Regions from separate parts of the Exiguobacterium sp. U13-1 genome, predicted to be linked through region 2. Evidence: riboswitches for the same ligand, from Rfam matches in the RefSeq annotation. Region 2 holds a riboswitch; the other holds the start of a gene.
What was found. Region 2 has a riboswitch for FMN ahead of ESP131_RS14905 (ECF transporter S component). Riboswitches for the same ligand answer to the same signal wherever they lie in the genome.

Region 1 (15,270 bases), 420 kb from region 2:
GGGAGCGATTCAGCCATGAAAAAAGCAGTAGCAATTGGAGCAACACTAACGACGATTTTATTTGCCGGGTGCGCAGCATCAGGAGAAGACGAAAAGACGATCAAACTCGGTGTCAGCGGTTCAGACACACAAGTTTGGGACTATGTCGCGAAAAAAGCAGAAAAGGAGGGCATCAAAATCGAGCTCGTCAAGTTCTCCGATTATGTCCAGCCGAACATGGCACTGGCTGAGGGTGAGATCGACGCCAATGCCTTCCAGACGATTTCCTACTTCAACGCCTTCAAGAAGGAACACAAGTTGAAGCTGTCACCGATCGCGACGACCGTCATTGCACCGATGGGGATCTACTCGGATAAATACAAGGATGTCAAAGACATTCCGGTCGGCGGAAAAATCGCCGTTCCGAACGAAGCGACGAACATGGGGCGCGCCCTCTTGTTACTACAAGAAGCCGGTCTGATCAAGTTACCGGACGACTTCGACGGTAACGGTTCAGTCGATAAGATCGTCGAGAATCCGAAGAAACTGAAAATCGTTCCGATCGTCGCTGGGCAAACACCGCGCGTCTTACCGGACGTCGCGGCATCGATCATCAACAATGGCATTGCCGTTGATGCTGGCTTCAATCCAATCAAGGACTCGATCGTCCATGAGAACGAGACAGCAAAACCATACATCAATATCATCGCAACACGGACGGAAGACAAAAACAAAAAAGAATTGAAAAAAATCGCGTCGCTTTACCAACAAAAAGATGTCGCGGCTTTCATCAAAAAAGAATACAAAGGTAGTACGATCCCGACGTTCGTTCCACTAAGCGACATCGGCGAATAAATTCAAAAGGAGAGTGGACTATATGACGACACCAGTACGCACGACATGGGTAGAGACGATTGAACAAGACATCGAACAAAAACGAGAATCGTATCTTGAGACGAGTCACCGGATTCATGCGACACCGGAAATCGGGAACGAGGAATTCTTTGCTTCGCGGCTCCATGCGGAACGTCTGACGGCTGAAGGATTTACGGTAGAACTTGGTGTCGCGGGGCACGATACAGCATTTTTCGCGAAGAAGTCGAGCGACCGATCAGGCGCGACGATTGCCTTTCTGGCAGAATACGATGCGTTGCCAGGCATCGGGCACGCATGCGGTCATAATATCATCGGTACGACGAGTGTTGCGGCAGCGATCGCACTTAGTAAAGTGCTCGATGAAGTCGGTGGAAGTGTCGTCGTGCTGGGAACACCGGCCGAAGAAGGTGGACCGAACGGTAGTGCGAAAGGTAGTTTCGTCAAACATCAGTTGCTGGAAGGAATCGATGCAGCCTTAATGGTCCATCCGTCCGGACAAACACGGATCACGGGTTCTTCGCTTGCAGTCGATCCGCTCGACTTTGCCTTTACTGGTCGTCCGGCGCATGCTGCGGCGTCACCGGAAGAAGGCATCAATGCTCTCGACGCGGTCATCCAACTCTTCAACGGCATCAATGCCTTACGTCAGCAGTTACCGGACGATGTCCGGATCCACGGAATCATCACGCATGGTGGCGATGCACCGAACATCATCCCGGAATACGCAAAAGCACGTTTCTTCATCCGGGCGACGACACGGGAACGACTGAATGCCGTCACGGAAAAAGTCAAAGCCGTTGCTGAAGGCGCGGCACTCGCGACCGGGGCGACGCTTGACGTCATCGCTTTCCAAAATGAAGTCGATAACCTCGTCTTCAACCGGGCGTTCGACCGTCTGTTCCAAGAAGAAGCAGAGGCGCTCGGCGAAATCGTTCACTTGGACGAACGCCCGGGTCTTGGCTCGACGGATGCCGGTAACATCAGTCAAGTCATCCCGACAATCCATCCGTATATCAAGATTGGACCAGATGATCTCGTCGCCCATACGGAAGCGTTCAAAGAAGCGGCACGTTCAGAAGCAGGAGATGAAGCATTAATCACGGGGGCAAAAATCCTCGCTCGGACAGCACTTCGTGTCCTTGCGGATGAACGGACGCGCGGGGCGATTGCTCAAGAATTCCACGACCGGAAGAACGGGTATTTGTAAGCGGAAAACAACGACTGGACACACTGTTATCAGGTGATCCAGTCGTTTTTGCGATGTAGTCGATGACGAATTGGTGAGAGATGACAGAACTGGAGCGAAATCAAAAAAGAGACAAGACAGAAGCATTTGCGCTTTGTTTTCTTGAAAAAGATATGCTAGGCTAAAGTTGTATAACTCAATAATCCAGTTCTTCGGGGTAGGGTGAAAATCCCAACCGGCGGTGATGCGATCAATCGATCGACGAGCCCGCGACCCATGATGTACGCATCATGGCTGACTTGGTGAGATTCCAGGGCCGACGGTAAAGTCCGGATGGGAGAAGAACGAAACGACGCGATTCAAGCTGTTTTCTGAAAAAATGTTTTCAGGAGACGGTCTCTTTCTGCATGAAAAAATGCAGGGAGCGAACCGTGTATTTCGTGAACCCTTCTATACAGACGCCCCTTTTTCAAGGGGCGTCTTTTTTTCATTTGAAAGGAGTGAACGCGATGTCACAGATGATGAGTTATGCCATGCAATTAGCACATATGTTACACGGACAAACAAGTCCGAATCCAAGTGTCGGCTGTGTCATCGTCAAACAAGGACGCATCATTGGCTTTGGTGCACATCGGTTTGCCGGTGGTCCGCACGCGGAAGTCGAAGCCTTGCGAATGGCAGGAGAAGCCGCCCGTGGTGCTGATCTCTACGTGACGCTTGAGCCGTGCAATCATCACGGTAAGACACCACCATGCACGGAAGCGATTCTACAAGCCGGAATCAAACGGGTCTTCGTCGCAACGGAAGACAAACATGCGATCGTCGCCGGTTCAGGAATCAAACGCCTACAAGACGCGGGACTCGAAGTCGAGGTCGGCTTGTTACGACATGAGGCAGAAGCTCTCTACACGGAATTCTGGAAGACGATCGAACGAAAACGTCCGACCGTGACCGTCAAAATCGCTCAGACGATGAACGGGATCGCAGCGACAGGTGAACAACGCTGGATCACGTCAGAAGAAGCACGCGAGAACGGTCGCGCCCTGCGCGGACGCCACGATGCAATCCTCGTCGGCAGTGAGACGGTCCTTATCGATGATCCGGCACTGACATTACGCGCGGCGTCAGGCATCGAACCGATTCGAGTAATCGTCGATCGCCGTGGTCGGGTCCCGGAGACGGCGCAAGTCTTCCACGAGGGTAAAAATCCAACCTACTGGCTGACGAGTGTTCCGCGGGTCAGTCATGATCAAGTGACAGTCCTCGTCGGTGAATATGAGACGCCAGAAGCGATTTTGAAACGCTTATACGAACAAGACATCCGCAGTGTCTTGATTGAAGGTGGACCAACGATTCAAGCCGCTTTCCTTGAGGCGGATCTCGTCGATCGGCTTGAAGTCTATCAAGCCCCATCGATTTTTGAAGGCAATGCCTGGAACAGTCAACACGATATCGAAGATCGGTTTCAAATCGACCAAATCGAAACGGTCGGACCGGATCTCCATCTGACGTACATCCGAAAGGAGGAGACGACATGTTCACCGGATTGATTGAAGAAGTCGGGACCTTAAAACGAAAGATTCCGCGACCGAATGGATTAGCGCTTGAAATTGAAGCGCACCGGGTGCTCGAAGGAACGAAGATTGGTGACAGCATCGCCGTCGACGGGATTTGTTTGACCGTCACGTCGATGAGCCCGACTGGTTTTACGGCCGATGCCGTCCATGACACGATTCGGTCAACAGCCCTCGGCACGTACCGGGTCGGCAGCCCGTTGCAACTTGAACGGGCGATGCCAGCAGACGGTCGCTTCGGCGGTCATTTCGTCAGTGGACATATCGACGGCACAGCACGGCTGATTAGTCGGCGACCGGATGGAGAAGCGATGGTCTATACGTTTGATGTCGGATCGTGGCAAAAGTATTGTATTCCAAAAGGCTCGATCGCAATCAACGGCACGAGCCTGACGTTGCAACGCGTCACGCCGGAAACAATCTCGATTTCATTAATTCCGCACTCACGTCAAGTGACGACGTTTGATCGATTGGCAAGCGGTGCAGTCGTCAATATCGAGTGTGACATGATGGCGAAACATCTCTATCATTTCACGCAGCATGAGAAGCAGACGGACTGGGCAGCATTCTTAGGAGGCGACATGTAATGAATGGATTCGACTTGATTGAAGACGCAATAGAAGATTTGAAGAACGGACGACCGATCATCGTCTGTGATGATGAGGACCGTGAGAATGAGGGCGATCTCGTCATGCTCGCGGAACACGCGACACCAGAAAACATCAACTTCATGATCACGCATGGAAAAGGACTCGTCTGCGTACCAGTCAGTCCGCGGATTGCACAACGACTCGAACTTGCTCCGATGACAGCGAATAATACGGACCCACATGGGACGGCATTCACACTCAGTATCGATCATGAAGACGCGAAAACCGGTATCAGCGCTGAAGAACGGTCGCTAACGATCCAGCGGATGCTAATCGATGGACCGGAACGGTTTAAACGACCAGGTCATATCTTCCCGTTGATCGCAAAAGAAGGCGGTGTCCGGGAACGACGCGGACATACGGAAGCGGGCGTTGATCTTGCCCGTCTTGCCGGCAGCGATGAGATCGCCGTCATCTGTGAAATCATCAAGGAAGACGGCACGATGGCACGTGTGGATGATCTACTTCTCTATAAGGAAGAACACGGTTTAAAACTGATTACGATCGAAGCACTCGTCGCGTACTTCGAGCGTCCATTGACGCGGGAAGCGGAAGTGTTACTTCCGACGACGTTCGGAGCTTTCCGGATGATCGGCTATACGACGCAAGACGATAAAGAACACGTCGCTGTCTTGTCGGGTGAAGCGTACGACGGCATGCTCGTCCGGCTGCACTCGGAATGCCTGACGGGGGACGTCTTCGGTTCGAAGCGTTGCGATTGTGGACCGCAACTCGATGCGGCACTCGAACGGATCGAACGAGAAGGTGGAGCCGTCTTGTATTTACGCCAGGAAGGACGCGGCATCGGTCTGATGGCGAAGTTAAAAGCGTACGAGTTACAAGAACAAGGACTTGATACAGTCGAAGCGAACCATGCACTCGGTTATCCGACGGATATGCGTGACTATACGGTCGCGGCCAACATGTTGCGCGATCTAGGCGTGACGAAGATCCGCTTGATGACGAATAATCCGGATAAACAACGGGTGCTCGAACAAGAAGGGATCGAAGTCATCGAACGTGTACCCCATCAAGTACCGGCTGAACCAGAAAATCAGCGCTATCTGAAAACAAAACAAACGAAACTCGGGCACTGGCTCGACATCCAAGGAGGACACACATCATGATCTACGAAGGTTTCTTAACAGGAGAAGGACTACGCGTCGCAATCGTCGCAGCACGTTTTAACGAATTGATCACATCAAAACTCGTCGGTGGAGCAAACGACGCTTTCCGCCGCCACGGTGTTGCAGCGGATGCTGTCGATACAGCGTGGGTTCCTGGGGCATTTGAGATTCCACTCGTCGCGGAAAAGTTAGCGAAAAGCGGCAAGTATGACGCAGTCATCACACTTGGCGCCGTCATCCGTGGGGCGACGTCACACTATGATTACGTCTGTAACGAAGTCGCGAAAGGTGTCGCGAGTGCATCACGCGACACAGGCGTACCGATCATCTTCGGTGTCCTGACGACGGATTCGATCGAGCAAGCAGTCGAACGTGCCGGTACGAAAGCTGGGAACAAAGGTTACGAAGCAGCGGTTTCTGCAATCGAGATGGCGAATCTTTTACGGACGATTTAACAAACCAGAAACAGGCTGATGGAAGCTTCCGTCAGCCTGTTTTTTTGCAAAAATCTCACGAGCACTGAACCAAATTTCAAAAAAAGGATAGTAGATTTGAAATTTGAGGGTTCGTTTTGAAGGAGAACGGTAATGGTCTACTAAAGAAACTTTGAAACATTTTCCAATGTTTTTCGTAAATCAGGGTAACGCGTATAAAGGAGGAAATGAATATGAAGAAAACAAGGTGGGTAGCAGCCGGGATTGTCGCAGCATCGATTGGACTTGCCGGATGCCAAGATGGACAGACGGATTCAGGTAGTGGCAGCGGATCTGGTTCGAAGAAGTCGGGGGAACTCTCGAACACAGAGCTGTTAAAGAAAGCGACAGCCGCTCAAGAGGACATCAAATCGTTCCACATGGACGGAACAGTCAGCTCTAAAGCAGGTGAGATGGCGATGGATCAGAAGGTTTCAGCAGATATCATTCAAAAGCCACTCGCGATGAAGCAGACGATGACGATGAAAAATCCTGAAGACGGGAAAGACGTGACGATTGAAAGTTACATCGTTGACGATAAAATGTATCTCTCGCAAAACGGACAATGGATTGTTCAAGATGTGTCGGAGCTAGGCGAGATGGTCGAAGCGATGGAATCATCGGCATCGACGGAACAAAACTTGCAGCTCCTAAAGAAATACAAAGATAATTGGACAGCGAAAAAAGAGGGCGATGTCTATCAGATCGACGTTAAGCTGAGTGGGGATGACCTGAAGGCCTTCATGAAGGATTCACTCGAACAGACAGGACAGATGGCGCAGATGAAAGATGCGATGGATAGCATCGATTATAAAAAGATGAACTACAAAATGACGTACGACGCGAAGACATTCTATCCGAAGTCACTCGACATGGATATGGTGTTTGCGATTGAAAAAGAGACCGAGTTCAACATGAAGAATGAGTCGACGTTCTCGAAATTCAATGAGATCGACGAGATCAAATTACCGGCGGAAGCAAAAGACGCACAACCACTCACAGGTGCCGGTCAATAAAAAACAAGCCCCTCTCTTCTGATCTGAAGACGAGGGGCTTGTCGTTTAGACTTGGAACTGGCGTAAGACCTCTTTTAGTGACTCCGCCTGTTGTTGACTGACGGAAGTCTGGTTGTGCACATCCCGGAATGCTTGAACGGAATGATTGATTTGTTCCGACATTGATTGTGTGCCTTGCGCTCCATCGTTGACGGTGACGGCGACATCATGGATGACACCGAGCATGTTTGCTGTAAGTTCCTGGAGTTGACCGGCTTGAGCGGCGAAGTGTTCCGCTGCATCACCGAATAATTGTGCGTCATTTCGATACTGAACGGAGGCGTCTTCGAATAAATCATAGTCCTTAACGACCTTCGTATCGATGAAGGAGAGCATCTCACCGGAAGCAGCGTTTAAATGTTCAACGGACTCGATGACGGAAATCGAGACGTCTTGGATTTGTTCGACGGTATCCCGGCTACTTTCAGCAAGTTTACGAATCTCATCGGCGACGACGGCGAAGCCACGACCGACTTCACCAGCGCGTGCTGCTTCAATCGAAGCGTTAAGGGACAATAGGTTTGTTTGTGCGGCGATTGAGAGAATCGCATCCGATAAGACGGAAATTTCTTTGACGGCTTTCGCACGTGTCATCGCGTCCTCGAGTTTACTTTTCGTCTCGGCAAGGATGTGATTCGCGGTCTGTTTCGCTTCTGTCGCGACGACTTGAAGCGATTCAGCACGCCCGCCGACTTCTTGTGCCCGTTTTCCATTTGCTTCTGCGCCGGAGACGATATCATGAATCGTCGCTTCCATATCGACAGCAGACGAGTTCATCTCTTCGGCAGAGGCGGCTGTCTCCTGCATACCGGCTGATAAGTTTTCGATCGTATGGGAAGTCGACGCCATATCCTGATCGAGTTCGCTGATTCGACCGGAGACGTGATGTGAGGTCGATACGACGTGGGTTGCTGTATCATCGACTTGAATGATGATCGTCCGTAAGTGGGCGATGAATTGATTCATCGACTGGGCGATTTGTCCGATTTCATCATCACGCACGACGTCGAGTTGAGCCGTCAAGTCGCCGCCTTGTGTTGCCAGTTCATGCGTTTTCGCCTGCAGTTGACGGAGTGGAACGAAGATCGAGCGTAAAATCAAGACGGTGAAGATGACACCGAGTAATCCGACGACACCGATGATCGTGAAGAGAAGGATATGAGCTGTATTGGCAGAACTTGTGATGGCATCACCATTTATTTTCGCTTGTTGATTATTGTATTTCACGATTTTCGTTAATTGATCAGAGACAGCGAAGTATGAATCACGACTCTCACCTTCATAATAGGTGACTGCTTCTTTTTGGGTTTCTGGTGTACTGAGGGCGAGAAGACGATCAGTCGTCTCATTGAAAGTTTGCCATTTTTTCGTGAGATCATTGAACAGTTCGCGATCGCTTTTTAAATAAATCGTTTTCTCGTATTTCGCGAGATTCGCGTCAACGGTCGCTAAACCGTCTTTGACACGCTTATCATAACCGGCTTTGATCTCTGGATCATTTTCTTGAATGTGTAATAATTCGACACGTCGCAAATCAGACAGTGCCGTGTTCGTTTCATGGGATAAGTTCAGACCAGGAATCCAGGAGGACGTGATGGTCTGACTCTGTTTGTCGACGTGGTCGAGCGAGAATCCGCCGTACAGTCCGACGCCAATCAAGCTTAGCAAAAGGATGGAGGACAATAAGATAAGCTTCGTTTTAATCTTCATATGATTCGCTCCTTTTTTGCAAGATGAACTATTTATTTTCTTGATTATACCTTCACAAGTAAAAAATTTACTTATTATCAAAAAAATTAAAACGTAAAATAGTTTCATGAAAAAATAGTTTGACAATTATCAGTAAATTCTGAAAAAATGGTAAGGAACTACATATCTCATAAAGGGAGGTAAGACGAATGGGAAATTCATTTAGTGAGTGGATTAGTGCGGTGTCCGATATCGTATGGGGACCACCGTTACTCATTCTGTTGGTCGGTACGGGGATTTACTTGACGATTCGCTTAGGATTCATTCAAATTACCAAACTGCCGTATGCGCTGAAGCTTGCGTTTTCAAAGCATCAGGACGATAAGTCAGAAGGTGACATCAGTCACTTTCAAGCGTTGATGACGGCACTGGCTGCGACCGTCGGTACGGGAAATATCGTCGGTGTCGCAACCGCCGTCGTCCTCGGGGGACCAGGCGCGATCGTCTGGATGTGGCTGTCCGGTCTGTTCGGGATGGCGACGAAATACGCGGAAGCGATTCTTGCCGTCAAATATCGTGTCGTTGATGAAAAAGGACAGATGGCAGGGGGACCGATGTATTACCTCGAGCGTGGACTGAAGCAGAAATGGCTCGGTGTCTTGTTTGCCGCGTTCGCTTCGATCGCTGCGTTCGGGATCGGAAACGGGGTCCAGACGAACTCGGTCGCCCTCGCGATGAAATCAACGTTTGATGTGCCACTTTACGTGACGGGGATCGTATTGATGGTACTGACGGGTGTCGTCATTCTCGGTGGGGTCAAGTCAATCGGGAAAGTCGTCAGTCTGTTCGTTCCGTTCATGATTTTCTTCTATGTCGGAAGTGGCTTGCTGATTCTCATCATGAACTATGATCTGATTCCAGGTGCGATTTCAACGATCTTCAGTAGTACGTTCTCAAACGAGGCAATCACGGGTGGGGCAATCGGGGCGGCAATTCGTTACGGTGTCGCGCGTGGTGTCTTCTCGAACGAAGCAGGACTTGGTTCAGCACCGATCGCAGCCGCTGCTGCGAAGACGGACTTCCCGGGGCGTCAAGCGCTCGTCTCGATGACGCAAGTGTTCCTCGATACATTGGTCGTCTGTTCGATCACGGGCCTGACGCTCGTCATGGGAGGGCAGCTCGATACGAAATTGGAGGGTGTTGAATTGACGACGGCGAGCTTCGAAGTCTTCCTCGGTCCTGCTGGGAAATACATCGTTACGATCGGTCTCGTCATGTTCGCTTACTCGACGGTCCTTGGGTGGTCATATTATGGGGAAAAATCGATCTATTATCTGTTTGGTCAAAAATCAATCCTACCGTACCGCATCCTGTTCGTCTTAGTCGCCGGAGCGGGTGCGATGACGACGAACTTGAACATGGTCTGGGCGATTTCCGATGTCTTCAACGGATTGATGGCGATTCCGAACTTGATTGGTTTAATTGGATTGTCTGGTGTCGTTATTGCCGAGACACGACTGTTCCGCGAACAGTTGAAACGAGAAGAAGCGAATCGGAAGGTTTCGTAGGATACATGCTCTAAAAACGAGTTCGTGTATGATGAAGTATGAGAAAAGGGAGATCACGTTCCGGGTCATGTACTCGGATGGTGATTTCCCTTTTTATTTGATCAAGAGAACAACGAGAGATGCATCACTTTTTACGATAAAGCATCAAGGATTCATAAGGACGTAACGTCAGAGTTTGACCCTCTGTCTGTATCTGCTGATAATTGTGAATCAACACCGTATAGTCCGACCCGTCACGAGGTAACGTGAACGTCGTGTCTGTTCCGTAGAAGTTCGAAACGACAAGCAACTCTTCCTCGTTCGTTACGCGTTCGTACGCCCAGAGTGACGGATCGTCTGGTGTCAACAGACGGTACGAACCATCCGTGAGCACGTCATACTGTTTACGGAGTTGAATCAATCGTTTGTAATGATGATAGACCGAGTCAGGGTTTGCGACAGCCGACTCGACATTGATCTGGTCATACGTCGGCGAGACCGGTATCCACGGATCGCTTGTACTAAAGCCACCGTTGAGTGCGTCTGACCATGGCATCGGCGTCCGCGCATTATCACGCGATTTTTGACGAATCGCAGCGAGAATCGCTTCTTCCGATATACCGTTGTTCCGAGCTTCCTGATAGGCGTTCAATGTCTCGACATCGCGGTAGTCGGACAAATCCGTGAAGTCCGGATTCGGCATGCCGATCTCTTCTCCTTGATAGATGTACGGTGTACCTTGCAAACCGTGAAGCGTCGTCGCGAGCATCTTCGCACTTTCGACGCGATACGTGACGTCATCACCAAATCGGCTGACGACGCGTGGTTGGTCATGATTGCACCAAAAAATTGCGTTCCAGGCTTGTCCGTTCATGCCGAATTGCCAGTCGGAGAAAATCTGTTTCAGTTGCTTGAAATCAAACGGTGCTGCCGTCCATTTTTCACCGTTCGGATAATCGACCTTCAAATGATGAAAGTTGAACGTCATCTTCAGTTCTTGTTCATCAAGTGATGAATAACGAAGGCAGTGTTCAAGTGACGTCGACGACATCTCACCGACGGTCAAGAGATCGTGTCCGGCAAAGACTTCTGCGTTCATCTCTTGCAAGTAGTAGTGGACGTTCGGTCCGTCCGTATAATACGAACGACCGTCTCCTGCTGGATCGTTCGGAAGACCTGGCGTTTTTGAAATCAAATTGATGACATCGAGTCGGAAGCCACTGACCCCTTTATCCCGCCAAAAGCGCATCATGTTGTAAACATCTTCCCGTAAACGTGGATTTTCCCAGTTCAGATCCGCTTGTGTCTTGTCGAACAGGTGCAAGTAATACTTGCCAGCTACCTCATCAAATGACCAAGCGGGACCGCCGAATTTCGATACCCAGTCGTTCGGTGTATCGCGCCAGATAAAATAGTCGTGATACGGGCTGTCCGGGTGACGTCCTTCTTCGAACCAAGAGTGCGACGTCGAGCAATGGTTGACGACGATATCCATCATGACAGACAGACCGCGTTGTTTTGCTTCTGCAAGTAACGTCTCGAAATCGTCCATTGTTCCGTAGGATGGATCAATCGCGTAATAATCACTGACATCATAGCCATTGTCGTTCTGAGGTGAAGCATAGACCGGCGTCAACCAAAGGTAATCGACACCAAGATCCGCCAGATAATCGAGTTTGGCAGTGACGCCACGTAACGTACCGGTCGCTTTGCCCTCCGGACTATAAAAACTCTTCGGATAGATTTGATAAACGGCGGATTTGCGCCAATCGGTTGTCGTGATCATTAGATACACACCTTTCTAGAATTACGCTGCTTTTTTCAGGGCAGCTTTTTTTGCGCGTTTCGTTGAGACATAGTGGAACAGGAACGTACAGGCGACAGGAACGATGATCGCTATCACCATGCCGACGATGAATGACAGAATCGAGCCTGGTACGATCGAAATGAAAGCAGGTAATCCGCCAACACCGATCGCAGGAGCAAGAACGCCACTGACGGCGATGAAAGCTGACGCGATCGCTGAACCGACGAGTGCCGCGTAAAACGGATATTTGAATCGGAGATTGACCCCGAACATCGCTGGTTCCGTGATCCCGAAGTAGGCGGATAAAGCGGACGTTGATGCCATGTTTTTATCGTTAACGTTTTTCGCGAGGAAAAGCATCGCGAGTGTTGCTGAACCTTGGGCGATGTTCGAAATCGCGATCATCGGCCAGATGAACGTCGTTCCGCTTTGTCCGATCAACTGTAGATCAACGGCGATGAACATGTGGTGCATGCCGGTAATGACGAGCGGCGCATAGAGTGCGCCGAAGAGTAAGGCACCAAGTAACGGAACAGCTTCGAACGTATTGACGACACCGATCGTAATCCAGTCACCGACTTGACGCGTGACCGGTCCGATGACGGCAAGGGCGAGGAAGCCCGTCAATGTGATCGTCGTAATCGGTACGACGAGTAATTGAATCGCATTCGGTACCCGTTTTTTGAGCCAACGTTCAATCGTACTGAGAACATAAGCAGCGGCGAGTACAGGGAGGATTTGTCCCTGATAACCGACTTTTTCAATTTCAAAGAGACCGAGAATGTTGAACGTCGGGATTTCACCTTTTAGAGCACTTTGTCCGTAGTTCCAAGCGTTTAAGAGATCTGGGTGAACAAGCATCAGACCCATGACAATCCCGAGAATCTCACTTCCACCGAAGCGTTTCGTCGCTGACCAACCGACGAGTGCCGGGAGGAAGACGAAGGCCGTGTTTGCCATCATATTGATGAGATCCCAAAGTCCTTGTAAGTTTGGATAACGATCGATCATCGTCTTGCCACCGAACTCGATACCGAATAGATTATTGATTCCCATTAAGAGACCAGCAACGATGATCGCCGGGATGATAGGCATGAAGACATCAGAAAAGACTTTGATCAACTTTTGGAACGGATTCATCTTGGCAGCGCCAGACGATTTAACATCTGCGATCGTTGTTGCCTGTAAACCGGTTAATTGAATGAATTCTGCATAGACCCGGTCGACGTCTCCGGCACCAATGACGATTTGATAGACACCCGCGTTCAAGAACGCGCCTTTGACGAGCGGAACTTCAAGTAAGGCTTCTTGATCGACAAGCTCTTGATTCTTAAGCGTTAAACGAAGACGGGTGACACAGTGAGCTGCCTGCTCAACGTTCTCCTTACCTCCGATGTTCTCAATGATTTGCTCTGCAATCTGACGATAGTTTGGTTTCATCTCGATGCTCCTTTTTGGAAGTGACATACTCGACCACTTTTAAAATGAAAACGTTTTCTTATCTGCGCACACTTATCTTAACTTATCTATATAAGTTGGTCAAGAACTTATATAGATAAGTTGGGGAGAATAAAAAAGAGAGAATCCGTCATCTACGAATTCCCTCATCTTGCAGCCTATATTCAACGACGGGCAATATCAGTGAACTGAAACTTATCGAGCCGGTGACGCGATTCCGTCCGTTCGAAATGTTGTCCTTCATAGAAATACGTATCGTTCGTGACAACGATGACATGCGTCATATCGTGAAGGTCGAGTCGTTCTTGGTCTTCCATTGTCGCAGGGCGAGCTTCGATTTTTCGTTTTGCGTAGCTGATTTGCCGACCAAGTGTCTCTTCGATGTACTGATAGATCGAACCTTGAGCGATGTCAGTCGTGAGTCCGGGTACGAGTGCTGTCACGAAATGATTGATGTCACGGATGACACGTTCACCATCGATTTGGCGAATTCGCTCGATGCGCGTCACGTCCGTTCCTTGTGCCACATGTAATAACGAAGCGAGTTCAGCAGAAGCGGAAAGGACTTCGCAGGATAAGACATCCGTCTCGACGGTATGACGCCCCATCCGGCGATGTGCTTCCGAGAAGCTGACGATGCCGTTGAATTGGAACTCGATCGCTTCTTGCGACAGGACGAAGACACCTTTCCCCTGGTGTTTACGGACGAAGCCTTTTTCTTGCAGGGCATCAATCGCTTTTCGAACCGTTCCGCGGCTCGCCTCGAATTCATGCATCAATTCCGTTTCAGAAGGTAATTTCGTTTCGGCCGGGAGCGTTCCTTCCTGAATCCGCTGTGCGAGCTCGTGATAGATGTTTAAATACTTCGGCATATGATCCGTCCTTTACACTCAAATAATGTCTTTAGTGTAGCATGGAACGATTACAGGCATCAAAATAGCTCCACCTATGATCCGGACATGACCGGAAAATAGATAGAGCGTAGAAGTGTGAATGTCAGTCAACGAAGAGACGTCGAAAACGTCGTTCCTTTTTTGAGGACATCTTGTTTTTCATCGAGAACATCACTCGTCAAGAGTTCAATCGAGTCAACCGGATGTTCCAAGATGAAGCCTAAGTTACCACTCCGTGACTCGGACGGGGCATAAGTCTTCGCAAGCGACTCCAAATAGACGTCCTCCTCGAGCGTCTTTTCTGCCGCAGCATCGAGTTTGAAGTGGGCGACAGGATTGAACGTGACCGGTTCATTACTTGTGTTCTTGATCGTGACCCGTGTCTTGATCAAATCAAAGGATTCATCGTGCGTAAAGCCATGGAAGAAATCAATCATGCCATAGCTTGGACGAGCATGGAATACTTTGATCTCTTCGATCGTCATCTCGATCGGACCAATCTTCCGTGTTTCGTTCACTCGTTTGAATTGTTTAAGCGTCAGGTCGCCCTTATCATCCGTGACGGTCTGATCGATTTTTGTCAAATCGCGATCATCTGGAATTTGCGGGTTTGGAACGTAGGCGCTTGTTTTTTCAAGCGATACCGGCTGCTCCTGTTTCGCAGACGCTGGTTCTTTTGGTGTGTCTTGTGATGCTGAAGTGCCACAACCAGCGAGCACCGTCCCGAGCATCAAAGTAGCAAGTATCTGTCTCATGAACATTCTCCTTATTTCTTCGATTTCAAGAGATCGAAGATGATTTTCGCGTGATCCGTGTTGTCGACTTGTCCCGCGAAACGTTCTTTAGCAGGACCGAACGCATAGACCGGTACGTCTTCACCTGTATGTCCACCTGTAGTCCAGCCTGTATGCGAGCGTTCGTTGAAGATTTCTTCAATCGCATTATCGATCTCGAGT
Region 2 (15,270 bases):
GCCGGAATTGTTACGGGATTTGTTGTTCGAACGCTTATCGGAGAAGTCGGAATATAATGAATTGCATGTTCGCAAACGCTGATTGTTTGTTATACTAAAGCAGACATTAATTGACTTTTTGGGGATGAAGGGGGAAGCGAAACCATGGGACGCGGAGAAATCCAACGTAAACCGGAATGGTTGAAAATCAAGCTGAATACGAATGAAACCTACACAGAATTAAAAAGTATGATGCGCGAGAAAAAGCTACATACTGTCTGTGAGGAAGCAAAGTGTCCGAATATCCACGAGTGTTGGGCGGTACGCCGGACGGCGACGTTCATGATTCTCGGAAGTATCTGCACACGTGCGTGCCGTTTTTGCGCCGTGACGACAGGACGTCCAAACGAACTTGATCTCGAAGAACCAAAACGTGTCGCGGAATCCGTCCGTTTGATGAACTTGAAGCACGCGGTCATCACAGCGGTCGCACGCGACGATCTGAATGATTTCGGAGCAGGCGTTTATGCGGAGACGGTCCGTGAAGTCCGTCGGATGAATCCAGAAACATCAATCGAAGTCTTGCCTTCAGATATGGGAGGGAACTTCGAAGCATTAAAAACGCTGATTGATGCACAGCCAGACATCATGAACCACAACATCGAGACGGTCCGCCGTCTAACACCGACCGTTCGTGCGAAAGCCACTTACGACCGGACGCTTGAATTCCTTCGTCGTTCGAAGGAACTCGCACCTGAAATTCCAACGAAGTCGAGCTTGATGCTTGGTCTTGGTGAGACATGGGAAGAGATTCTTGAAACGATGGATGATCTCCGTGCGAATAACGTCGATATCATGACGATCGGTCAGTATCTCCAACCAACGAAAAAACACCTCGACGTCATCAAATACTATACACCACAAGAGTTTGCTGAACTGAAGCAGATTGCCCTCAGCAAAGGGTTCTCGCACTGTGAGGCAGGTCCACTCGTTCGTTCGTCGTACCACGCGGATGAGCAAGTCAACGCAGCGAAAAAGAATAAAACAGCACTTCCGATCGACTAATGATCAAAAACCGTTCGAGCAGTTGCTCGGACGGTTTTTCGTCTGCCAGGCGAAATGGAATATGCTATGATAAGAACAGCAGGAGGTGGGAATAATGATACAAGTCAATCGGGAACGTTATGAGGTCGTCGAAGAGAAGCGCGAAGGTTTTAATGAGGAAGCCTTCATCGGTCGTTTTAGCGATGTCCTTGAGAAATATGATTATATCGTCGGGGACTGGGGGCACGGTCAATTACGGCTACGTGGCTTCTATGAGGATCAACACGAGAAAGCAACATTTGATACGAAGATTTCGCATGTGGCGGATTATCTCTACGAATACTGTAACTTCGGATGTGCCTACTTCATCGTCAAGAAGATCGGATTGGTAGAAGGAGAAGAAGCACCACCTCGCTTCGACGGTTCTTCATCCAATACGTTGAAGTTGAAACGGAAGTTCGCACCTGCACCAGAGAAGACGGAAGGCGAGTAATCAAACTGTCATACAGAAAAGCGTTTCTAGTGGACGGAATTCGGCTATTACTATAAGTATCACGTACCTAATAGGGGGAACTATCCATGCGAATCGTTGGAATTTACTCATCCGTACCAGAAGTTGTTAGTGCCGTGCACGATCTCCGTGTTGCCGGTGTCGTCTCGACTGATTTAAAAGTTTTAGCACACGACAAATACGATCTTGAACAAATCGAGGAATTGGCGGATCTAAACAACCAACAGACGTCAACACGTTTGTCGCAGGAAGATCATCGTAATCTCTGGCAGGAAATCAAGAGCATCTTCAAAAAAGATGACACAGCTTCTCATGGAGACGCGATTCATGGAAGTGGCTTGACGAAGGAAGACGTCGATCGTGCGAATCACGCGGTCGAAAGTGGTCAATTCGTATTGCTCGTCGGTGATGAAGCGGATCAGCATTCAGAACGCCGTGCCCATGACGAGTCAGACAATACGAATGTCTTTAGCGGACCAAACACACTAAATGAACGAAACGATCGTCTCTTATAAGACAAACAGCCTTCGTCCGCGGACGAAGGCTGTTTTCATAGACCGATATAAGCGCGCAGATACATCTCGAGTTCCGTTGCCGCATCGTCTTCGACGTCAAACGCCGTCGCGATGTAGCCTGGTTCATCGAAATCATCCGCACCAATGATTGCAAACCGATTCGATAGAAGATTCAAGACGAGAATCTTACCGTAAAAATGTTCCGAATGCGTGATGGCGAGATCAAACCGGCTTGCTTCTCCAATCCAACTGACGAAGCGTGTCTTCGTTTGTTCGACATCATCATATAAAAAATCACGTTCTTCCATCATCAAGCTTCCCTCATTTCCCTAACGTCTGTTTCAGATTAAAGGGTTTGGGGGACTTTTTGCAAGTACGGTTTACGAGATAAGCTATGCTCGGCGATAACTTTTCGGATTGTCCGTGTTTTCGAACGCATGACGAGGGATGTCGTTTCAACGATATCATCCGTCAAGAACTTCACGCCATCGAGCATTTCGCCTGTCGTGACGCCTGTTGCAGCAAAAATGCAGTCGTCGCTTTTGATCAGGTCGTCGAGTGTTAAGAGTTGAAGCGGATCTTCAAGTCCCATCCGGATGACGCGAGCGGTTTCTTCTTCGTTCATCGGGTGTAAGCGGGCTTGCATGTCGCCACCCATCGCTTTGACCGCAGCAGCCGTGATGACACCTTCAGGCGCACCGCCTGTGCCGATGAAGATATCGATTCCTGTCGCAGGAGAGAGTGGTGCGATTCCAGCTGAGACATCACCGTCTTCAAACAGACGAACCCGTGCGCCCATTCGCATTGCAGCTTCGCGGAAGTGATCGTGACGCGGGCGATCCTGCATGATGACCGTGACGTCCTCAATCCGTTTATTGTTGTATTGAGCTGCTTTTTCAATAATGACTTCAAGTGGATCGTCGAGCGAGACGTGCCCTTTTAAGTTTGGTCCAACTGTTAATTTATCCATATACATATCGGGTGCGTGGAGCAGGGCACCTTGATCGGCGACGGCGATGACGACCATCGCATTACCGAGACCTTTGGCAACGATGTTCGTACCTTCGAGTGGGTCGACCGCGATGTCAACGATTGGACCGTTTGCTGTTCCGACACGTTCGCCGATGAAAAGCATCGGTGCTTCGTCGAGTTCGCCTTCACCGATGACGACCGTTCCGTTCATGTTGACCGTGTTCAAGACTTCGCGCATTGCAGTCGTTGCTGCATCATCCGCTTCATTTTTCTTACCGCGACCAATCCATTGAGCAGAAGCTAGTGCTGCTGCTTCCGTAGCGCGTACGATTTCCAGTGCGAGTTCCCGTTCCATGTATATAACCTCCACGTCACCAATGTGACATACTATTTTCAGCAAAAATCTAAATTGAGTATAACACATTGGGGAATGTGATGCAAATGACCTTTCTGCTTTTCAGGATTGCCGGATAACGATAAAATGGAGGATGTGAGGGGGAATGAAGATGTATTTCGTCAATCGTCAAAAAATCGAAGAGACGGTCGTCTGTTATGAGACGGCACTTCGACAAAGTAAGGAAGTTACGGGGGATCCGGTGACGACAGCACTGGCTATGGAGCGAATCGGTTTTTTAGTCATCGAGAGTGTCATCGACATCGGAAACAGTATGATTGATGGATTCATCATGCGGGATCCGGGAAGTTATGAAGATATCATCCTCATTTTAGAAGATGAGAAGGTGATCGATGGACCGCTCGCGACGAGTCTGAAGAAGCTTGTTGCATTACGTACGTTGATCGTCCGGTCATTCACAGAGTCGAGTATGGCAGAGATTCGGGCGGTACTAGAGACAGAGGAAGCAGAACTACGTCGTTTCCCAGAAGCGATTCGCCGGTATATCGAGACAGAACTCGGACCGGTGTCTGCATTTTTACCAAACGAGGAGTGAGTCAGGATGAAGGCAAAAGGCTATTTATTTGATTTAGATGGAACGATGTACAACGGAACGGAACCGGTAAAAGAAGCGGTCGATTTCGTCAATCGTCTGCAAGCAGAAGGGATTCCGTATTTGTTCGTGACGAATAATGCGTCGATGACGGCAGAAGCTGTCGCGGAGAAATTACGCGGGATGGGTGTTCATTCTGATGCGAAGCATGTCTTGACGAGTGCGATGGCGACTGGTCGTTATATCGCTGATCTATCACCGAAAGCGCGCGTCTATGCCATCGGAGAAACAGGATTGATCGATGCGCTTGAACGGGAAGGGTTAGACGTCGTCGCAACCGAAGCGGCAGACTACGTCGTCATCGGTCTCGACCGTCAGATCACGTATGAAAAACTCGCTGTCGGTGCCCTTGCGATTCGTGCTGGTGCTCGTTTCATCTCGACGAATGGTGACATCGCGATTCCGACAGAACGTGGTTTCTTACCAGGTAACGGTGCCTTGACGTCTGTCCTGCGCGTGACAACGGAGAAGGAACCGTTCTTCATCGGTAAACCGGAACCGGTCATGGTCGATATCGCAACGGAGATGATTGGTCTATCGAAAGAAAACGTCATCATGGTCGGGGATAACTACCATACGGATATTCTGTTCGGAATCAATGGAGGCATCCGGACGATGCACGTCAATTCTGGCGTCCATACACCCGTCTTCATTCAAGGTCAGGATCGTCAACCGACATATATGGTCGATACGTTAGCTGAATGGATTCTGTGAATCAAAAAATCCCGAACGAGAATTCGTTCGGGATTTCATGTATTAGAAGACTTGTTCGACTTCGACGACACCAGCGACTTCTTCAAGAAGGGCACGTTCGATACCGGCCTTCAATGTGATTGTTGAACTTGGGCAGCTACCACAAGCTCCCATCAAACGGAGTTTTACGATTCCGTCTTCTACATCTACGAGTTCAACGTCTCCTCCATCACGAAGAAGGAACGGACGCAATTTTTCAAGAACTTCATTCACTTGATCAAACATTTCCATGCGTAAACACATCCTTTCGTATAGTTTCATTGTAACAGGGTTGAAAAATGTTCTCAATCTGGAAAACTTGTATACTAAAGAGGAGTGAATTGAAAAGGGGGACTTCAAGATGGAAATCACGGTTTATGGGACAGCAGTCACTTGTCCGAGTTGTGTCGGGGCACCCAGCTCGGAAGAGACGTTCAGCTGGTTACAAGCCGTCCTTGGGCGGAAATATGAGCAAGCGATGACGTTACGTTATATCGATTTCGAGACAGCTGCAGCGGATCAATGGACGGAAGCGCTGAAAGAGGATGTCTATTTTTACCCGTTGATTGTTCTAGATGACGAGATGATTGACGAGGGGTACGTCAAACTAAAGACGATCACAGCGGCGATTGATGCGAAGTTAAGTCAAACGGGGTGAACGAAAAAAAGAGGTATCCCGAGTCGGATACCTCTTTTGCTCATTTAATCTTTTTGTGTTTCCATAAGACACCGGACTTCAGGAGACGTGGGACTTTTCCTGTCAATGCCTGTTTACCCATGACGATTCCGAACCCGTCTGATTTTCCGAGTGATCCGAGCATCCCGCGCAGTTTGATTTCTGGCAACTTCGGTAATTTTTTACCTTGCCACTTGGCTTGCAAGACATCGACGACTTGTTCTGCCTGATGTTCTGCGAGTTGACCACTTGGCGCATACGGTAAGCTGGCACAATCACCGATGACGAAGACGTTATCGTATTCTGGTACGTGATGATGTGCCGTCAATTTGATACGACCACCACTATCCGCAGCAAAGCCGAGATCACGAACGACCTTGACCGGCTGCGTACCTGCCGTCCAAATCGTTAAGTCGGATGGATACGTATCGTCGCCATTTCGCACGTCGTCCGCTGTGACGAGCGTGACGTTCGAATTGTTGATGACCTCTACGTCATGCTCCTCGAACCATTCTTGAACGTAAGACGAGACTTTGTCGGATAAGAACGACAAGACGGATGGTCCGCGGTCGAACAGACGGATCGTTAAATCTTTCCGGCTCTCATGCAGTTCACTGGCAAGTTCGACACCGGATAGACCGGCACCGACGATCGAGACGACGGATCCCGGTGACAGGCCATAGATCGCTTGCTGTGTCTTCCTTGATTCTTCAAGTGTCTGGATGCTATATGTAAACTCTTGAGCACCCGGAATGTTGTGGTATTTATCCTCACAACCGAGAGCGATGATCAAGTCATCATAAAATAATTCTGATCCGTCCTGCAGGTGGACCGTATTCGTCTCCGGTGAGATTTTGATGACATGTCCATATTTATAAGTAAGATGTTTCCCCTCCGGAAATTCAATCCGGACATCCCGATCTGATAATGTACCTGCTGCGAGTGCGTAATATTCCGTTTTGAGTGCGTGGTATGGCAGACGATCGACGAGCGTGACGGCAACTTCCTCGTCCTTGAACCGCTCACAAATCCGCATTCCACCATATCCTCCGCCGAGTACGACCAATTGCTTCATAACGTAAAATCCCCCTTAGTTCCCCTAAATCAGTCTGACCTTGTATAATACGACATGAGGCAGGTCGTTTCCTGCTTGAAGGAGGAAAAAAAGTGAATCCGATTATTGAATTTTGTATCAGTAACTTAGCAGCTGGTACACAGGTCGTCATGGAGCAACTCGAACGTGATCCGAATGTCGACGTCGTCGAATACGGTTGCCTCGGCTATTGTGGCATTTGTTCGCTCGACCATTTTTGTCTCGTCGATGGTGAGACTGTCGTAGGCGAAACACCGGAAGAGTTGCTCGAGAAGATTTACCTGAAAATCGAAGAGAACGAGCTGTAAACAAAGACAGCCAAAAAATCCCCTCGTTCATCTGAACGAGGGGATTCGTGTCCGTCAGCGGGCGCAGCTTTTCGGATCAGGCAGATTGTTGACGGCGCATCATCCATGGTCTTAGTTTCAAGAACAGTGGAATGAAGAGTGCCGAGATGAACAACGCCTTGATAACGTTAAACGGTAAGATACCGGCTGTGATCGCTGTCCATTTGACAGCTGGATCCGCCATGTAGTCCATACCGAGGAACCATGCATACGCTGGCAGGATCAAGATATAGTTGAGGATCGCAAGACCAAGTGCCATCGTGATCGTACCAGCGACGAGACCAGTTGCGAGACCTTGTGTTGATTTCTTTTTGTGGTAGAACCAGCTGACAGGAAGTACGAATGCGACGCCTGCAGCAAAGTTCGCGAATTCTCCGACCGGAACACCACTTCCGCGGAAGATATAGTACAACACGTTCTTCAATGCTTCGACGATGACGCCTGCAACCGGTGAGAACATGATCGCTGCGACGAGAGCAGGAACATCACTGAAATCGATCTTCAGATAGTTCGGTAAGAATGGTAGTGGAAAATTGATTAGCATAAGAACAAACGAGATTGAACCTAACATTGACAGAGTGACCATTTTTTGTGTGCGTTTCATACGAGTATTGTCTCCTTTTGCTCGTTCCTCTCGATGAAGTATTGGCATGACTGCGCCCATAAAGAAACCCCTATTGATGAGATCAACAGGGGAGAAGTCCGCATTAAATAAACCTAATCGATTGTTGCAAAAATCGATCAAATTCAAGCTCATGCCGCCATCTTCTCCCATCCAGACTATACTGTCGGCTCCTGAATTACACAGAATCAGCAAATAGCGCCCTATTCGCTCGCGGGCTTCAACTCAAGAAGAGTTGTTTACCGCCGGTCGGGAATTTCACCCTGCCCTGAAGATGGAACGATTATTTTATTGTACATACCATTTATACAACGAATTCAAGATAGTTTCAAGCAACTAGGTTTCGATTCGCCCAAAAGTTGCGTATACTAAAGAAAAGGAAGGTGATGACATGATCCATTTAACGGAGGCAGCAGCGTTACAAGTCCAGGACATGATGGCGCAGGCACCAGCAGATGAACGGAATCTTCGGATGCTCGTCCAAGGTGGTGGATGTAGTGGTCTGTCGTACGGAATGGGATTCGATCAACAGAAAGAAACGGATCTCGTTTTCGAACAGCACGGCGTGACCGTCATCGTGGACGAAAAAGATTATCCGGTCGTCAAAGGACTGGAAATCGATTATAAGCAGTCGATGCTCGGCGGCGGATTTACGATCACGAATCCGAATGCTATCGCAACATGCGGTTGCGGGACATCGTTCCGGACGGCAACGAATGCCGGGACACCGGGTGGCTGTTAATGAATCCAATCGTGGACGATGTCCACGATTTTTTTATTGCCTTCTACAGGAGACCTGTTCCATTGACTCGAAATATTAAGAGAGTGAATGCTACTACGAACAGGGAGGGCTTCAAGATGAGAAAAGTATTGATCTTCGGGGGAACACGCTATTTCGGACGACGCTTAGCGATTCGGTTAGCCGATTCGGGGGATGATGTGACGATCGTCACACGCGGTGAGCATACTCCACCGGTCGCAAAGGGCTTGACATTCTTTAAAGGGGATCGGACGTCGAGTAGTACGATGAAGGACTTGAGCCAACAGCACTGGGATGTCATTTATGACAATATCTGTTTCACGCCGTATCAAGCAAAGCTCGCGGTCGACGCGTTTGAAGGAAAAGTCGGACGCTACGTGTTGACGTCGACGATGTCTGTCTATGAAGACGGTGGTGCGAATATCACGGAGCGTGCCTACAATCCGTTTCCCGGGAAATATGACCTTGAGAAGGAACATGGATATGGCGAAGGGAAACGCCAAGCGGAGAGTTATTTCTTCCAACGGGCGACATTCCCAGTCGTTGCCGTCCGTTTCCCGGTTGTTCTCGGACCCGATGACTATACGGAGCGACTTGTCTTTCATATCAAGCGGGCGCTTGGCAGCCGTCCGATCGTTGCTGAAAACACATACGCAAAGATGGGTTATATCTCAAGTTACGAAGCCGCTGCCTTTCTTGAGTGGTGTGGTCGCTCGGAACTGACGGGACCGATCAATGCTGCAAGTGACGGTGTCTTATCGATTCAAGACCTATTGGATAAAATCGACCGCGTTGCGGGAACGACAAGTCAACTCGTCGCAAAAGGAGAGGATGAATCACCGCTTGCGCCAGAACGCGATTTCTATATGGATACAACAGCTGCGAAACAAGCGGGCTATCTGTTCCAACATGTCGATGACTGGCTCGATCGTTTGATTGAAGAGGAGGTGCGCAATCACCAATGATGCAGTTAATGAAACCAACTCTTGCGTGGGAGACAGAGTACCGCGCCTTTTTAGAAGACTGGCGAGAGTCGGGCGAAACGATTGTGCCGGAAGCAGTCGGAGACACATATGAACCGCTCGGCGCTTATTTTGCGGAACTCAAGGAGATGGAGACGACGGTCAGACCGGGTCTTGTCACCCATTCGACGTACTGGATGGTCGACGGGCAACGAATCGTCGGTGCGCTGAACTTCCGGCATGATTTGACGGAGAACTTGAAGTTATACGGCGGACATATCGGATACGGGATCCGACCATCTGAGCGTCAGAAAGGGTATGCGACGACTGGTCTTCGATTGGCGCTTGAAGAAGCACGACAACGTGGACTGGATCAAGTGCTACTGACGTGTGGCGTTGATAATCTAGCATCACGTCGTGTCATCTTAGCGAACGGCGGACGAGAAATCGAGCCGACTGTTCGTAATGGACGCGAAACACGTCGCTTCATCATTGCGTTATGAATATTCGTAAAGCGCGTCTTGAAGATGCGTCAGCCATCGCGCGCGTTCATATCGATGCCTGGCGCGAGACGTATCAAGGGATCATCCCGGCTCCGTATTTAGCACAGTTGTCGCATGCGAAACGGACGAAACAATGGGAGCAGACGTTAGTCGATGAGCGCGTGTATGTTGTGGAATCAGAAGACGAAATCGTCGGATTTGCGCAAGGCGGACCGAATCGAAGTGATGCGCGTGAAGGGGAGCTCTATGCGATTTATGTCTTACAAGCGTCTCAAGGGCAGGGATTCGGGAAAGCGTTGTTTCACCAGATTGCTGATGATTTAGCGGAGTATGAGACGATGCAGGTTTCTGTCTTGCGAGATAATCCTGCGTGTCGGTTTTACGAACGATTTGGTGGTCAGGTCTTCGAAGAATCGACGATTGAGCGTGGTGGAGTCGAACTCGTACAACGGATTTACCGGATACCTGTTAAAAGATCATCCGTATGAAATCGGACGTTTTCAACATCTTAAGTGTGATTCCATGAAAATGAGAGGTCGGGCTCCGGTATGTCATCCGGAATCCGACCTCTCATCATTTGCAGTCATTCACATATATCTCAAGAATGATTCGTTACTTTTTCAAACAGACTCGTCGAGTGTTGCGGGTGACGAGCAGATGGATCAACGAGAAGCTTCGCTTGGTTAACGGCGATCGGTGCTTCACCGAATCCTGTTGCGATCAGTTTAACGCGTCCTTCGTAAGTCGCAATATCACCACAAGCGAAGACACCTGGAATCGCTGTCTCCATCTTCGAGTTGACGCGAATCGAATTGCGTTCGAATTCAACTTCCCATTCTTTAAGCGGTCCGAGTGACGAGACGAAACCGAAGTTACAGACGACATCGTCAGCAGCAACGACAACGACTTCGCCGCTTTCAGCATGTTTGAACGTCAGCGTCTCGATGTGCGTCTCACCTGTGACCGATTCAAGTGTATATGGTGTCATGACGTTGACGGACGAATCGTGTAAAAGTTCGACCGAATGTTCATGGGCACGGAACTTATCGCGGCGGTGGACGAGCGTGACGGATTTTGCGATCGGTTCAAGCATCAATGACCAGTCGACTGCTGAATCGCCGCCACCAAGCAAGACGACTTGGCGATCCTTAAAACGCTCCATGTCGTTAACGAAGTAGTGGAGGTTTGTTTCTTCGAAGCGTTCTGCGTCCGCGACGCCGAGTGGACGTGCAGCGAACGAGCCGTTTCCTGCCGTCAAGATGACGGTCTTCGTATAATGCTCGCCTTTGTTCGTGACGAGGCGGATGATTCCGTCATCCATGCGTTCGTAAGCAATGACGGTCTCACCGAGTACGTACGTCGGATCGAATTCATTTGCTTGTTCAAGCAATCGATCGACCAGTTCCTGCGCTTTTACTTTCGGAAAACCGGCGATATCGTATATATATTTTTCAGGATAAAGCGTAGCGAGTTGACCACCTAATTGAGGTAGACTCTCGATGACCTTCGTCTTCATCTGGCGCATCCCTGAATAAAACGCGGTGAACAGTCCGACCGGACCGCCGCCGATGATCGTGACATCATATGGTTGGTGCATCTGATTCCCTCCTAGCGTTGGATAGGTCTATTATATAGGAAGTAGGGGGTGAGGGTGCAAGTGCGGGACATCTCACATTTTTTTAAAGGAAATGACATTTTTCTTTTGCAATCATTCCTAAAAAGTGTTTCAATAGGCTTATAGACATGTGAACATTATTTGAACAAAATTTTTGAGCATTCGTCTGTAATTGAATGTGAAGAAAATCACAACAAAACTACGATTCGTAAGGAGTATCAGAACATGAACACACCTAACATTGTTATTCTTGGAGCGGGCTACGGTGGATTGATCACAGCAGTCAACCTTCAAAAGAAACTCGGCGTCGATCAAGCGAACATCACGCTGATCAACAAACACGACTATCATTACCAAACAACTTGGTTGCACGAACCAGCTGCAGGTACGATGTCTGCGGAGCAAGCGCGCATCTACATCAATGATGTCATCAACCCGTCACGCGTCAAACTCGTTAAAGGTATCGTTGAGAAAGTCGATACGGCTGCTAAAACGGTTCTCTTACAAGATGGCGGAACAGTTCCTTACGATTACGTTGTCGTTGCTCTCGGTGGCGTTCCTGAAACATTCGGTATCAAAGGATTGAAGGAACACGCGCTGACAATCAGCTCGTTGAACAGCGTCCGTAAAATCAAGGAACATATCGATTACTCATTCGCACAGTACAAAACAACAGGATCACAAGATCGTTCACTCTTGACGATCGTTGTTGGTGGTGCTGGATTCACAGGAATCGAGTTCATGGGTGAACTCGTCAACCGTATTCCAGAACTGTGCAAACAATATGATATCCCACGCGAACTCGTTCGTGTCGTCAACATCGAGGCAGCACCAACAGTCCTTCCAGGATTCGATGCAGATCTCGTCAACTACGCACACAAATGGCTCGAGCGTCAAGGCATCGAGTTCAAACTCGGTAACGGCATCAAGGAATGTGGACCAGGAAGTGTCACATTCGGTCCGCTTCAAGGCGACACAACTGAAACAATCGAAGCGAACACGATCATCTGGACAGGTGGCGTCAGCGGTAACCCTGTCGTTGCAGCATCTGGTTTCGAAGCAATGCGTAACCGTGTCGTCGTCGAAGAAGATCTCCGTGTTCCAGGACACGACAACGTCTTCATGATCGGTGACTGTTCAGCAGTCATGGATCCAAGTTCGAACCGTCCATACCCACCAACTGCACAAATCGCGACACAACAAGCACACAAAGTCGCTGAGAACATCGCAGCACTCATCGCTGGTCGTCAAACATCGACGTTCACGTACGAGAACAAAGGAACGGTCGCTTCACTTGGTCATAAAGACGGTATCGGCATGGTCTTCGGTAAGAAGATCTACGGCCGTAACGCATCGTTCATGAAAAAAGTCATCGACAACAAACACTTCTTCGAACTGAAAAAACTTGGTCTTGCGATCAAAAAAGGGAAGTTCTAAGTTCACGTTTTAGGCAAATGTACACTCGTGCATTTGCCTTTTTTGTCGGTTATACTAGAAGAGATTCAAAGGGGGAACAGTATGCATATCATTCAAGCCGTGATCGGGAGTGTGCTTTATCTCGTCATGTTCTTCAGTATCGGATTCATCTTAAACATGTTGTTGCGGAGTACGTGGGTGATGCTCGTACTCTATCCGGTCATCATCATCATGATGATCGACAACCAATCAACGCTCGAATACTTCACGAATGCTCGTGAAGCGATTCCGAATCTTGGGGACCGGATTGCTGGTCTACAGACAGCGGATATCACGATGTTCGCGGCTGGTCTTGCCGGAATCATCATCGCCGGTCTATCGATTCGCTTCTTGCGTAAGAGCGGTTACCAAATGTTTTAAAGTCTACTTGAGTAAGTAGGCTTTTTTCGTGTCTGAAAAACCGTTATAATAAAAACAATGTCTTTAAATAAATGTGTAAGAGCAGATTGGGTTGAGAGCGAATGGATAAACAAATGTACCACGTTATCAAGGTATTGAATAATAATGTCGTCATTTGTTCGACTGGTGCGAATCAGGAAGTCATTATCCTCGCAAAAGGGATTGGCTTCGGTCGGAAGCCAGGCGATCAACTGACAGATCTCGACAAGTTGGAAAAAGTCTACACGTTGAAGGATAAAGAAGAACAGGATCAATATAAGGCGCTCGTCGGTCACCTCGATGAAAATTTCATCGCGCTGATGAACGAGATCGTCTCGATGATCGAGACACGCTTCGGAAAAAAGGTCGACGAACATATCCATATCGGATTGACGGATCATTTGACGTTTACGTTCAAGCGACTAGAACAAGGAATGGAAGTCACGAATCCGTTTCTTGCCGAAACGGAAGCCCTGTATCCGGAAGAGTACGCCCTTGCAGAAGAAATCGTCGAGTTCATCAGTGCTGAGATGAATTTTTACCTACCTCCAGCGGAGACAGGATTCATCGCACTTCATATTCATTCTGCGACGAACTTCAAAGACGTACTCGAAGTCAACCGCCATCATCAGCTCGTCGGTTTAATCGCTAGTCATATCGAGCAGCGACTGGAGATTAAAATCGACCGAAAATCGCTTGATTACAAGCGTCTGATTCGGCACCTTCGTTCAGCGATTGAAAGGGTTTCCAATGGGGAGTATCTAGAGGCTCCAGAAAAAGTAGAAAAGCTATTGCGTGAAGAATATCCGCTATGCTATGATACTGCTTGGGAGCTGATGTCCATCATGGAACGTCAGTTGAAGAAAGCGGTACCGCGCGGTGAGGCGACGTATCTTACGATGCATCTGCAACGCTTAGTGCAGTACGATTCAGGTAAATGACCGCACGGACTACGTGTTACTGATACGATCAGGCATGAGTGGGATGTCGGGCAAGAAGCTTTATTTCCGTTATTCAACGGGATAAGTCTATTGTCTACAATCCGCTCGTGCCTGATTTTTTTCTGTAAAAAAACGGTCAGATGTCTGACTTTTTTCGTCTCAATCATTGGCATTATTCATCATACTTCGCTCTTAACAGGAAAAGGAGGAAACACACATGTTCAAACAGATTTTTGCTGTTCTTCAACGTGTCGGTAAAGCGTTGATGCTTCCTGTAGCGATTTTGCCAGCTGCCGGTATCCTACTCGGATTCGGTAACGCGATGCAAAATCCGAACTTGACGTCAAAACTCGAGTTCTTAAAAAATGATGCAATCATCAAGGTTGCAAAATTGATGGAAGCAGCCGGGGATATCATCTTCGGTAACTTAGCACTCTTATTCGCGGTCGGTGTCGCGATTGGTCTTGCAGGGGACGGCGCAGCCGGACTTGCGGCAATCGTCGGATTCTTGATCATGAACAAAACAATGAGCGTTTGGCTCGGCGTTACACCAGAAATGGTTGCTAACGGTCAAGGGTATGCAAACGTACTCGGTATCCCAACACTTCAAACTGGGGTATTCGGTGGTATCATCATCGGTCTGATCGCAGCTTGGGCGTATGGGAAGTACCATAATCTCGAATTGCCACAGTTCCTCGGATTCTTTGCTGGTAAACGTTTCGTTCCAATCGTTACTGCTGTCGTTTCATTGTTCGCAGGTCTTGTACTTGTATTCGTTTGGCCGTTCGCTCAGGACGGATTGAACACATTCTCCCACTTCATGATGGAGAAAAACCCAACACTCGCAGCATTCGTCTTCGGTCTCATCGAACGTTCGTTGATTCCATTCGGTCTTCACCACATCTTCTATGCACCATTCTGGTTCGAATTCGGTTCGTACACGAATGCAGCAGGTGATGTCGTTCGTGGTGACCAAGCGATCTTCTTCGCTCAATTGAAAGATAACGTTGAATTGACTGCTGGTACGTTCATGACTGGTAAATTCCCGTTCATGATGTTCGGTCTTCCAGCGGCAGCTCTTGCTATGTACCACGAAGCTCGTCCTGAGCGCCGCGCAGTCGTTGGTGGTCTTCTTGG

Region 1: linked by a shared signal. The riboswitch ahead of ribD (bifunctional diaminohydroxyphosphoribosylaminopyrimidine deaminase/5-amino-6-(5-phosphoribosylamino)uracil reductase RibD) and the one ahead of ESP131_RS14905 (ECF transporter S component) in region 2 are both predicted to bind FMN.

What each region holds. Positions count from the first base shown of each region.
Region 1 is NZ_CP015731.1:85,229-100,498, reverse strand. It holds gene ESP131_RS00480 (MetQ/NlpA family ABC transporter substrate-binding protein) at 16-834, shown strand; gene ESP131_RS00475 (M20 family metallopeptidase) at 857-2,062, shown strand; FMN riboswitch at 2,246-2,390, shown strand; gene ribD (bifunctional diaminohydroxyphosphoribosylaminopyrimidine deaminase/5-amino-6-(5-phosphoribosylamino)uracil reductase RibD) at 2,551-3,591, shown strand; gene ribE (riboflavin synthase) at 3,576-4,202, shown strand; gene ESP131_RS00460 (bifunctional 3,4-dihydroxy-2-butanone-4-phosphate synthase/GTP cyclohydrolase II) at 4,202-5,392, shown strand; gene ribH (6,7-dimethyl-8-ribityllumazine synthase) at 5,389-5,847, shown strand; gene ESP131_RS00450 (DUF6612 family protein) at 6,060-6,881, shown strand; gene ESP131_RS00445 (methyl-accepting chemotaxis protein) at 6,927-8,630, opposite strand; gene ESP131_RS00440 (alanine/glycine:cation symporter family protein) at 8,819-10,177, shown strand; gene treC (alpha,alpha-phosphotrehalase) at 10,302-11,942, opposite strand; gene treP (PTS system trehalose-specific EIIBC component) at 11,964-13,403, opposite strand; gene treR (trehalose operon repressor) at 13,586-14,293, opposite strand; gene ESP131_RS00420 (DUF4352 domain-containing protein) at 14,422-15,069, opposite strand; gene ESP131_RS00415 (alkaline phosphatase) at 15,081-15,270, opposite strand, start outside.
Region 2 is NZ_CP015731.1:2,870,488-2,885,757, reverse strand. It holds gene ESP131_RS14965 (bifunctional metallophosphatase/5'-nucleotidase) at 1-82, shown strand, start outside; gene lipA (lipoyl synthase) at 145-1,044, shown strand; gene ESP131_RS14955 (YutD family protein) at 1,139-1,516, shown strand; gene ESP131_RS14950 (general stress protein) at 1,603-2,049, shown strand; gene ESP131_RS14945 (DUF3055 domain-containing protein) at 2,085-2,360, opposite strand; gene glpX (class II fructose-bisphosphatase) at 2,396-3,376, opposite strand; gene ESP131_RS14935 (DUF86 domain-containing protein) at 3,528-3,971, shown strand; gene ESP131_RS14930 (TIGR01457 family HAD-type hydrolase) at 3,978-4,742, shown strand; gene ESP131_RS14925 (NifU family protein) at 4,785-5,012, opposite strand; gene ESP131_RS14920 (DUF1462 family protein) at 5,122-5,418, shown strand; gene ESP131_RS14915 (NAD(P)/FAD-dependent oxidoreductase) at 5,459-6,511, opposite strand; gene ESP131_RS14910 (YuzB family protein) at 6,604-6,837, shown strand; gene ESP131_RS14905 (ECF transporter S component) at 6,914-7,480, opposite strand; FMN riboswitch at 7,636-7,778, opposite strand; gene ESP131_RS14900 (HesB/IscA family protein) at 7,890-8,240, shown strand; gene ESP131_RS14895 (NAD-dependent epimerase/dehydratase family protein) at 8,357-9,223, shown strand; gene ESP131_RS14890 (GNAT family N-acetyltransferase) at 9,220-9,723, shown strand; gene ESP131_RS14885 (GNAT family N-acetyltransferase) at 9,720-10,211, shown strand; gene ESP131_RS14880 (NAD(P)/FAD-dependent oxidoreductase) at 10,322-11,320, opposite strand; gene ESP131_RS14875 (NAD(P)/FAD-dependent oxidoreductase) at 11,564-12,775, shown strand; gene ESP131_RS14870 (YuiB family protein) at 12,857-13,174, shown strand; gene glcT (glucose PTS transporter transcription antiterminator GlcT) at 13,276-14,133, shown strand; gene ptsG (glucose-specific PTS transporter subunit IIBC) at 14,351-15,270, shown strand, end outside.